4 regions of the Pseudomonas sp. 1928-m genome follow, and region 2 is predicted to be linked to each of the others. Evidence: riboswitches for the same ligand, from Rfam matches in the RefSeq annotation. Region 2 holds a riboswitch; each other region holds the start of a gene.
What was found. Region 2 has a riboswitch for cobalamin ahead of cobW (cobalamin biosynthesis protein CobW). Riboswitches for the same ligand answer to the same signal wherever they lie in the genome.
Positions count from the first base shown of each region.

Region 1: it holds a riboswitch for cobalamin, as region 2 does, so the genes downstream of both, P3C18_RS11540 (TonB-dependent receptor) here and cobW (cobalamin biosynthesis protein CobW) in region 2, are expected to answer to the same signal.
Region 3: it holds a riboswitch for cobalamin, as region 2 does, so the genes downstream of both, P3C18_RS04900 (energy-coupling factor ABC transporter permease) here and cobW (cobalamin biosynthesis protein CobW) in region 2, are expected to answer to the same signal.
Region 4: it holds a riboswitch for cobalamin, as region 2 does, so the genes downstream of both, cobO (cob(I)yrinic acid a,c-diamide adenosyltransferase) here and cobW (cobalamin biosynthesis protein CobW) in region 2, are expected to answer to the same signal.

Region 1 covers NZ_JARIXO010000002.1:443,196-445,389, forward strand. The annotation lists gene dxs (1-deoxy-D-xylulose-5-phosphate synthase) at 1-962, shown strand, start outside; cobalamin riboswitch at 1,029-1,244, shown strand; gene P3C18_RS11540 (TonB-dependent receptor) at 1,344-2,194, shown strand, end outside.
Region 2 covers NZ_JARIXO010000001.1:248,288-250,481, forward strand. The annotation lists gene cobM (precorrin-4 C(11)-methyltransferase) at 1-330, opposite strand, end outside; gene P3C18_RS01105 (cobalamin biosynthesis protein) at 327-770, opposite strand; cobalamin riboswitch at 858-1,094, shown strand; gene cobW (cobalamin biosynthesis protein CobW) at 1,194-2,194, shown strand, end outside.
Region 3 covers NZ_JARIXO010000001.1:1,106,709-1,108,902, reverse strand. The annotation lists gene P3C18_RS04905 (hypothetical protein) at 1-168, shown strand, start outside; gene P3C18_RS04900 (energy-coupling factor ABC transporter permease) at 173-853, opposite strand; cobalamin riboswitch at 908-1,113, opposite strand; gene P3C18_RS04895 (PaaI family thioesterase) at 1,147-1,566, opposite strand; gene P3C18_RS04890 (acyl-CoA dehydrogenase family protein) at 1,577-2,194, opposite strand, start outside.
Region 4 covers NZ_JARIXO010000004.1:63,373-65,566, forward strand. The annotation lists gene P3C18_RS14155 (ankyrin repeat domain-containing protein) at 1-463, shown strand, start outside; cobalamin riboswitch at 557-779, shown strand; gene cobO (cob(I)yrinic acid a,c-diamide adenosyltransferase) at 889-1,500, shown strand; gene P3C18_RS14165 (cobyrinate a,c-diamide synthase) at 1,497-2,194, shown strand, end outside.

The DNA.
Region 1 (2,194 bases), on a different contig from region 2:
AGCCGATCAACGCGCCAGCCGCACCCAAGCAAGCCAGCGGCCCAAAATACTCCAGCGTATTTGGTCAATGGCTCTGCGATATGGCCGCGCAGGACCCACGCCTGGTCGGCATTACCCCGGCGATGAAAGAAGGCTCGGACCTGGTGGCGTTCAGTGAACGCTACCCCGAGCGCTATTTCGACGTGGCCATCGCCGAACAGCACGCCGTGACCCTCGCGGCCGGCATGGCCTGCGACGGTGCCAAGCCGGTGGTGGCGATCTATTCGACCTTTCTACAACGCGCCTATGACCAGCTGATTCATGACGTGGCCGTGCAGCACCTCGATGTGCTGTTCGCCATCGACCGCGCCGGCCTGGTCGGCGAAGACGGCCCGACCCACGCCGGCAGCTTCGATATTTCCTACCTGCGCTGCATCCCCGGCATGCTGGTGATGACCCCGAGCGATGAAAACGAGCTGCGCCGCATGCTCACCACCGGCCACCTGTTCAACGGCCCGGCGGCGGTGCGTTATCCGCGCGGCAGCGGCCCGAATGCCGCCATCGAAGCGGGCCTGGAGCCACTGGACATCGGCAAGGGCGTGGTTCGTCGCCAAGGCAGCAAAACGGCCCTGCTGGTATTCGGTGTGCAGCTCAGTGAAGCGCTCAAAGTTGGCGAAGCACTCGACGCCACGGTGGTCGATATGCGCTTTGTCAAACCACTGGACGAAGCCCTGGTGCGCCAGCTGGCCGCCAGCCACGAGCTGCTGGTGACCATCGAAGAGAACAGCGTAATGGGCGGAGCTGGCAGCGCGGTCAGCGAGTTCCTCGCCCACGCCAGCATCCTCAAGCCGGTGCTGCATCTGGGCCTGCCGGACTATTACGTCGAGCACGCCAAACCGGCGCAGATGCTCGCCGAATGTGGGCTGGATGGCGCAGGTATCGAAGCCGCCATCCGCGCGCGTCTCTCCAGCCTTTCTGCATGAATACCGCTCATCCAGAGCTGAGCCAGGCTTGCTTGTAATTCATTCAACCGCGCATTAAGGTGCGCGGCGTTTTACTTCCGCCAAGGTGCGCCCCTTCCATAGTGAAGCGGCGTTAAACGGGAAGCCGGTGCGTTCTTTACGAACCATCCCGGCGCTGCCCCCGCAACGGTAATCGACCGCAGAGCCGTTCTGCACGTCGCCTCAACGCCACTGGATTATCCCGGGAAGGCGAGGCGGCGCACGTCGAGAGCCCGGAGACCGGCCTTGCTGGATGTGACTGGTGTTGCGGAGGGCATCACCGTCAAGCTCAGGCTGCGCCCGCGCGCCCGTTCTTGCCCCTGCCCTTCTCAAAAGTCGTTCGACCTTTTGAGGATCTTCTCAGTGAATCTGTCCCGTCTTGCCCTCGCCGTGGCCCTTGCTCCCGGCCTTAGCCTGGCCAACGCCGCCATCGAGCTGCCGCCGCTGGTGATTACCCGCGCCACCCCACTGCAAACCCCGGCCCCGGCCAGCGTCCGGGTGATCGACCGCCAGCAGATCGAAGCCAGCGCCGCCAGTTCGCTGGTCGATGTATTGCGCGGCGAAGCCGGGCTGCAGGTGCGCGACGTGATCGGCGATGGCAGCCGCGCCACCTTCAGCCTGCGTGGCTTTGGCGAAAACGCGGTGAACAACACCCTGATTCTGGTCGATGGCCGCCGCCTCAATCAGCCGGCACTCGCCGGCGCGGATCTGAGCAGCGTGCCACTGAGCAATATCGAACGCATCGAGATTATCCGTGGTGCCGGCAGCGTGCTGTATGGCGACCAGGCGGTGGGTGGGGTGATCAATATCATCACTCGCCAACCCAGCGACAGTGAGGCCTATATCGAAACCACTCGTGGCAGCCATGACCTCGAAGCCTTTCGCGGCCATCTGGCGCAGTCCCTGGGAGGCGGCTTCTCCACCTTCCTCAGCGGCGAGTCGCGCACGGCCGACAACTACCGTGACCACAACAACGCCAGCTACAGCAACGCCTTCGCCCGCCTGCGCTATGACCACGATGGCGGCCATGCGCTCTACGAATACCAGACGGTGGACGACGAGCTGCTCTACCCCGGCAGCCTCAGCAGCGCCCAGCGCCGCGCCGACCGCAAGCAGAGCACCTCCAGCGACTGGTTCGACAGCAAGACCCAGCTGCACCGCCTCGCCCTGCAACAGCAGCTGCACGACAACCTCGCCGCCAACCTCGATTACAG
Region 2 (2,194 bases):
GGTCACCCCGGGGATGATCTCGAAGGCAATGCCCAGCCGGCGTAGGTGGCGGATCTGCTCGCCAATCGCGCCGTACAGCGAGGGGTCGCCGGAGTGCACGCGGGCCACATCCTGGCCTTTGTCATCGGCTTGGCTAATCAGCTCGATGATTTCATCCAGATGCAGCTCGGCGGTGTTGATCACCTGCTCGGCGTTATGGCCTTCGAGCACTGCTGCTGGCACCAGCGAACCGGCATAGAGAATCACCGGGCAGCTGCGTAGCAGGCGCTGGCCTTTGACGGTGATCAGCTCGGGGTCGCCGGGGCCGGCGCCGATAAAGTAAACGGTCATGACAGATCCTTGGGTGCAATCGACGCCAGCGCACAGGTGGCGCTGGCGTTGCGGGTTTTCTCGCCGAGCAGACGGGCCGGTTGGCCGCTCAGGCGTTCCGCCAGGGCCAGGGCGCAGGGTTCGGCGACGGCAGGACTGCCGGTGGCGGTCAGGGTGAGCGACGAACCTTGCACTAGGAGCTGATAGGGCAGCAGTTCTTCCGCACTAAAACAGCTCAACCGCAAACCGAGGCGCTGAGCCAGTGCCAGCAGGCCCGGCTCGGCACGTTTATGCGCGATGCTGGCCAGCCCGGCCAGGTTATCCACAGTCAGGCCGTGCGCCTGCAGGCTGTGAACCAGCAATGTGGATAAATCTTCAACGCTGCAGCCGCTGCGGCAGCCAAGCCCGGCGACCACTTGAATAGTGGCCGCGGGACGAGTATCGGCAGGGCTGGGCATCATCTAAGAGCGCTCGGTGTGTGCAGCGGCGTAGCTCAACATGGCGGCCGGCAGTGGTCAACCGTGATTGACCGGCCGCCATGGCCTGCGTAGCCTTGTCGCGTTCGAGGTTCTTCGTGGGCATGCCCACGAAGCTAAGAGGGAACAAGGTTGATGCCTTGGCTGCCCCCGCAACTGTAAACGACTCGTACCCTTGCGTTGTTCTGCCGCCCAAGCGCTGCAGCACAACAGCCACTGCGTCAGCGCGGGAAGGCGAAGGGAGTAGCCGGTGTACCTACGCCAGCCCGGTCGTGAGCCAGGAGACCTGCCTCGTCACGTTTTCGACAACCGGGCGGGGTGATCCGGTGGTGTTGGCTGACGCCCCGTGGCTGTCATGTCTGTGCCGCCTCCTGCTCGTCTTTCTTTCGACGTCACGCAGGACTCGCCATGCAAACCCTCGCCAAACTTCCCGTCACCATCGTTACCGGCTTTCTCGGCGCCGGCAAAACCACTCTGCTGCGGCACATGCTCGGCCACGCCGACGGGCGGCGCATTGCGGTGATCGTCAACGAATTCGGCGAGCTGGGCATCGACGGCGAAATCCTCAAGCAGTGCTCCATTGGTTGCAGCGAAGAAGAAGCCAACGGGCGCATCTTCGAACTGGCCAACGGCTGCCTGTGCTGCACCGTGCAGGAAGAATTTTTCCCGGTGATGCGCGAGCTGGTGGCGCGTCGCGGTGAGCTGGATCATATCCTTATTGAAACCTCCGGCCTGGCACTGCCCAAGCCGCTGGTACAGGCCTTTAACTGGCCGGAAATCCGCAACTCCTGCACCGTGGATGCGGTGATCACCGTGGTCGACAGCCCGGCCGTGGCAGCCGGCACCTTCGCCGCCTTCCCCGATCAGGTTGATGCGCAGCGCAAGCTCGACCCGAATCTGGACCACGAATCGCCGTTGCACGAGCTGTTCGCCGACCAACTGGCCAGCGCCGACCTGGTGATCCTCAACAAGGCCGACCTGCTCGACGCCGCCGCCCTGGCTGCGGTGCGTGCGGAAGTGGCCGAGGAGCTGCCACCGGCGGTGAAAATCATCGAAGCCCATGGCGGCGAGCTGCCGCTGGACGTGCTGCTGGGCCTGAACTGCGAGACCGAGCTGCATATCGAGGGCCGAAAGACCCACCATGATCTGGAAGGCCATGAAGACCACGATCACGACGAGTTCGCCTCGTTCCACGTGGAACTGCCTGAAGCCGAGGAAGCCCGTCTGCTGCAAGCGCTGAAGGATGCGGTCAGCAAACACGGCATTCTGCGTATCAAGGGTTTTGCGGCGATTCCCGGCAAGCCGATGCGTCTGCTGCTGCAAGGCGTTGGCCAGCGTTTCGATAAACACTTCGACCGCGCCTGGCAGGCCGATGAGCCGCGCATCACCCGCCTGGTGGTGATTGGCCA
Region 3 (2,194 bases), 860 kb from region 2:
CCTGGCGAGCTGCAATACAGCGGCCGCTGGCAGAGCAACAACGGCCTGCTGGAGGTGCAGATGCAGGGCCGCAGTGACTACCAGCCTGCCGCCTACTATCGCTTCAGTGACCAGTACCTGGTCACTGAGAGCAATACCGGCAAGCTGATCTGGCAGCGTCGCCGCTAAGTGATCAGGCCGGCTGGTGCAGACGCGCGTTGAACAACGGCCCGCGGCTATAAGCCGACAGCGCCTTGGCGGCGGCCAGCACACCCAGATCAACCAGTGGCTCAATCAGGATCACGCTCATATAGGCCAAACCGAAGCTGCCCACCGCCGCCAGGTTCTCGCCAGAAAAGCCGTTGCCGTAGAACGCCCAGAAGCCGACCCAGGCAACGATACCGCCCTGATAGGCCGTCGACAGCGCCAGCGCCTGCTTGTAGGAGAGGTCCACGTATGCGGTGCCCGGCGCGATGATGCGCTTGGCCAGCAGGCTGATAGCCCACAGCGGCACCAGCAGCGTGGTGACGTTCATGCCGTACTGCGGCAGGTCAAACTGGGCAAACAGCAAACCCTGCAACAACAGGCCAAGCGCCAGACCGATAGCCGTGGCACCGGCACCGAACAGCAGAAGCAGCGTCGAGCCCAGAATCAGATGCACCTCGGAGACGCCCACGGGGTGATGCGGCAATACCTCGAAGAAGCAGAACACCAGGGCAGTGGTCAGCAGGCTACGCAGCGCCAGGGCGGCAGCGCCACCGTTGCTGCGTACGCTGTCGAGGGCAAGCTTGGCCGTGAGGCCAAAGGCACCTGCGGCGGTTGCATAACTAAGAAAGAGTTTGGCGCCAGTAACGACTTCGGGTTCGATGTGCATAGAGATTCCTGTACCGCGCCCACCGCGCGATGATCTGGATTGAGGGATTGGGCATAAGCGCCCGGCTTCGATGGCAGGTCTCCTGGCTCACGGCTTGACACTGCGCCCGCCTTCCCGACCTTGCGGTCAGTGGCATCTGGGCGTTATTCACCGTTTACAGTTGCGGGGGCAGCCAGGGCATTGGCGACGTGCGCCGCACCCTGTTCCCTTTTCATCCAGTCGCATAAATGCGAACCGGAACCATCGGCGGCCACCTTACCCGGCGGCTAAGAGAAATGACAGAGCCAGGCGCCTTACGCCGTATGACGCAAGCAGGTGAAGACGCCACTGGCATTGGCGCACAGCTGCCCCTGAGCATCATGCAGCGTGGCCTGCACTGCGACCTGTCGCCCCTCGCGCTGCTGCACACGGGCTTCGGTGCGGAGCGGCAAAGCCGCAAGACCAATCGGGCGCAGGTAATTTACCTGCAGGCTGGCGGTCACATAGACCTCTTCGGCGCTGGCCTGCGAATACACCGCCAGCCCCAGCGCCGCATCGAACAGCGTGGCGGTGTAGCCGCCGTGCACTCCGCCGAGCGGATTGAAGTGCACAGCCGGCGGCTGACTGCTGAAGCTCGCCACTCCGGCTGCGGCCTGCAGCTGAGAGATACCGTAGTCCGCACCGATATCACCGGCCAGCCAGGCCTGTAACTGCTGAAAAAGACTGGCGTGCATGCTCGACGCCTTAGATCAAATGCGGCGTGCTGCGCGCCACCAGCGCGTCAACATCCAGCCCACGCGGCAAGGTGCCGTAGACCCGACCGCCCTGCCCGCCCAGACGGCTGGCGATAAAGGCATCGGACACTGGCGCATTGCCGGCTTCCAACAGCAGCTTGGCTTGCAGCGCTAGGGCTACGTCTTCAGTCAGCTGACGGGCGCGGTACTGAATATCTGCGGTATCGCGAAAATCCGCCTGCAGTTGCGTGATATGGGATTTCAGCCGCGCATCACCATGGCCATCGCCCAACTCAGCGAACAGCGCATCGAGCACGCCCGGCTCCTTGGACAGGGCGCGCAGCACGTCCAGGCACTGCACGTTGCCCGAGCCTTCCCAGGTCGAGTTGACCGGTGCTTCGCGGTACAGCCTTGGGAGGATGGTGTCCTCGACATACCCGGCGCCACCCATGCATTCGGCGGCCTCGTTGATCATGGCCGGCGCGCGTTTGCAGATCCAATACTTGCCTACGGCGGTAACCAAGCGGGCGAACTTGTCTTCCTGATCAATGTGCGGATTGTCCAGCGCTTTGCCCATGCGCATGGTCAGCGCCAGCGCCGCTTCGCTTTCCAGAGCCAGATCGGCCAG
Region 4 (2,194 bases), on a different contig from region 2:
GATTATTCAGATGCTAGCCGAGCGTCTCGATAGTCTTGATCGTGGCGACGAGTCAGCACTGTTCTTTGCCCTGAGTAATCGTGACGCGTTGATCTATTTGTTGGATAAAGGAGCGTCGATTAATTATGCCAATGGCTTTGGTAAAACTGCTCTGTTCTATGCCATCGAGAATGCTCAGCCTGAAGTAGTCAGCTTGTTGCTTGAGCGTGGTGCTGATCCCAATCGCTCGTATAAAAGTATTGAGGAGATAGAGCGTGAGCCTTGTGTATATGACATAAAGCATGGCCTCCGCACTCCGTTGATGCATGCTGCCCAGCATGCAGATTTGGCCGTTATGGCACTGTTGATTGAGGCTGGCGCACGTCTACGGGATTTAGACTCCCTCGGTTGGAGTGCGCTGGATTATGCGGTAACCCATGAGCGGTCGGAGAATGCAAATTACTTGCGTAGCAAAGGGGGCTGAGTGTGTGAGTGCAACAGGGCAGTCAGCTCGCTTAGGTACTATTAAAGACTTTTCACTGCATCTCGGTTTGACGCTCCGGCACCAACTCTCTACCCTTCGCGCCTTGTAACAGGTGCCCCCGACGCTGTGCGTGCGCGGGGTGAAACTGGGAAGTCGGTGCGTTGTGCATTTACGCCAACTATTCCGACGCTGCCCCCGCAACGGTAAGTGAGTCAAACGCCGCTATTGCCACTGTGCTCAAGCATGGGAAGGCGCGGTATAGAACCGCAAGGTTCGCTCACAAGCCCGGAGACCGGCCTGTTGCAGTCCACGGCATCGCGGAGGGCGATGGCTGGCGTGTGGTTTGCCCTATGCGCAGGCCCGCGCTGTCCCTATCCCCGCGTGCTTTTTCCAGCCAGATCGCCCTGTGGCGGTGGAGCAGCGCGATGACTGAATCGATTGAACGTGACGCCCGGCACAAGGCGCGCATGGCCCGCAAGAAAGCCCTGATCGATGAAAAGATTGCCCAGGCCCAGGACGAGTACGGCCTGCTGCTGGTGCACAGCGGCAATGGCAAGGGCAAGAGCAGCAGCGCTTTTGGCATGGTCGCCCGCGCCCTGGGTCACGGCCTCAAGGTCGGCGTGGTGCAATTTATCAAGGGGGCGGCCAGCACCGGCGAAGAAACCTTCTTCCGCCGCTTTCCCGATGAAGTCAGCTACCACGTAATGGGCGAGGGCTTTACCTGGGAGACGCAGGATCGCCAGCGCGATATCGATAAGGCCCGCGAAGCCTGGGCGGTGGCGGCGCAGCTGCTGAATGACCCGGCCATCGGCCTGGTGGTGCTCGACGAGCTGAATATCGCCCTGAAATACGGCTATCTGGAACTCGACGCGGTGCTCGCCGACATCGAAGCGCGGCCGTTGCTGCAGCATGTGGTGGTAACCGGTCGCGGCGCGCTGCCGGGGATGATCGAGGCGGCGGATACCGTCACCGAGATGAGCCTGATCAAGCACGCGTTCAAGGCCGGGGTTAAGGCGCAGAAGGGGGTCGAGTTTTGACCAGCGCTCGTTCATGCCCGGCGTTATTGATCGCCGCACCGGCTTCCGGCCAAGGCAAGACTACGGTGACCGCCGCCTTGGCGCGTTTGCATGCGCGTCAGGGCAAGCGCGTGCGGGTGTTCAAGTGTGGCCCGGACTTTCTCGACCCGATGATCCTCGCCCGCGCCAGCGGCGCGCCGGTGTATCAACTCGACCTGTGGATGGTCGGCGCCGTGGAGAGCCGCAAGCTGCTCTGGGAAGCCGCAGGTGAAGCTGATCTGATTCTGATCGAAGGGGTGATGGGCTTGTTCGATGGCACGCCGTCTGCGGCCGACCTGGCGCGGCACTTTGGTGTGCCAGTGCTGGCGGTGATCGACGGCTCGGCCATGGCGCAGACCTTCGGTGCTATGGCCCATGGTCTGGCGACCTTTCAGCCTGATCTGCCGTTCTCCGGGGTGCTCGGCAACCGGGTTGGCAGCACGCGGCACGGCGAGATATTGCGCGACGCGCTGCCGGCCTCGATCCGCTGGTACGGCGCCTTGCCGCGCAGCGCCGAAGTCGGTTTGCCGAGTCGCCATCTGGGTCTGGTGCAGGCGGGTGAGCTGGTCGACCTGGATGCGCGCCTGGACGCCGCCGCTGATGCCTTGGCCGCCAGTGCCGATACCAGCCTACCGCCGCCGGTCAGCTTTGCCGCACCTGAGCAGGCAAGGCCCGC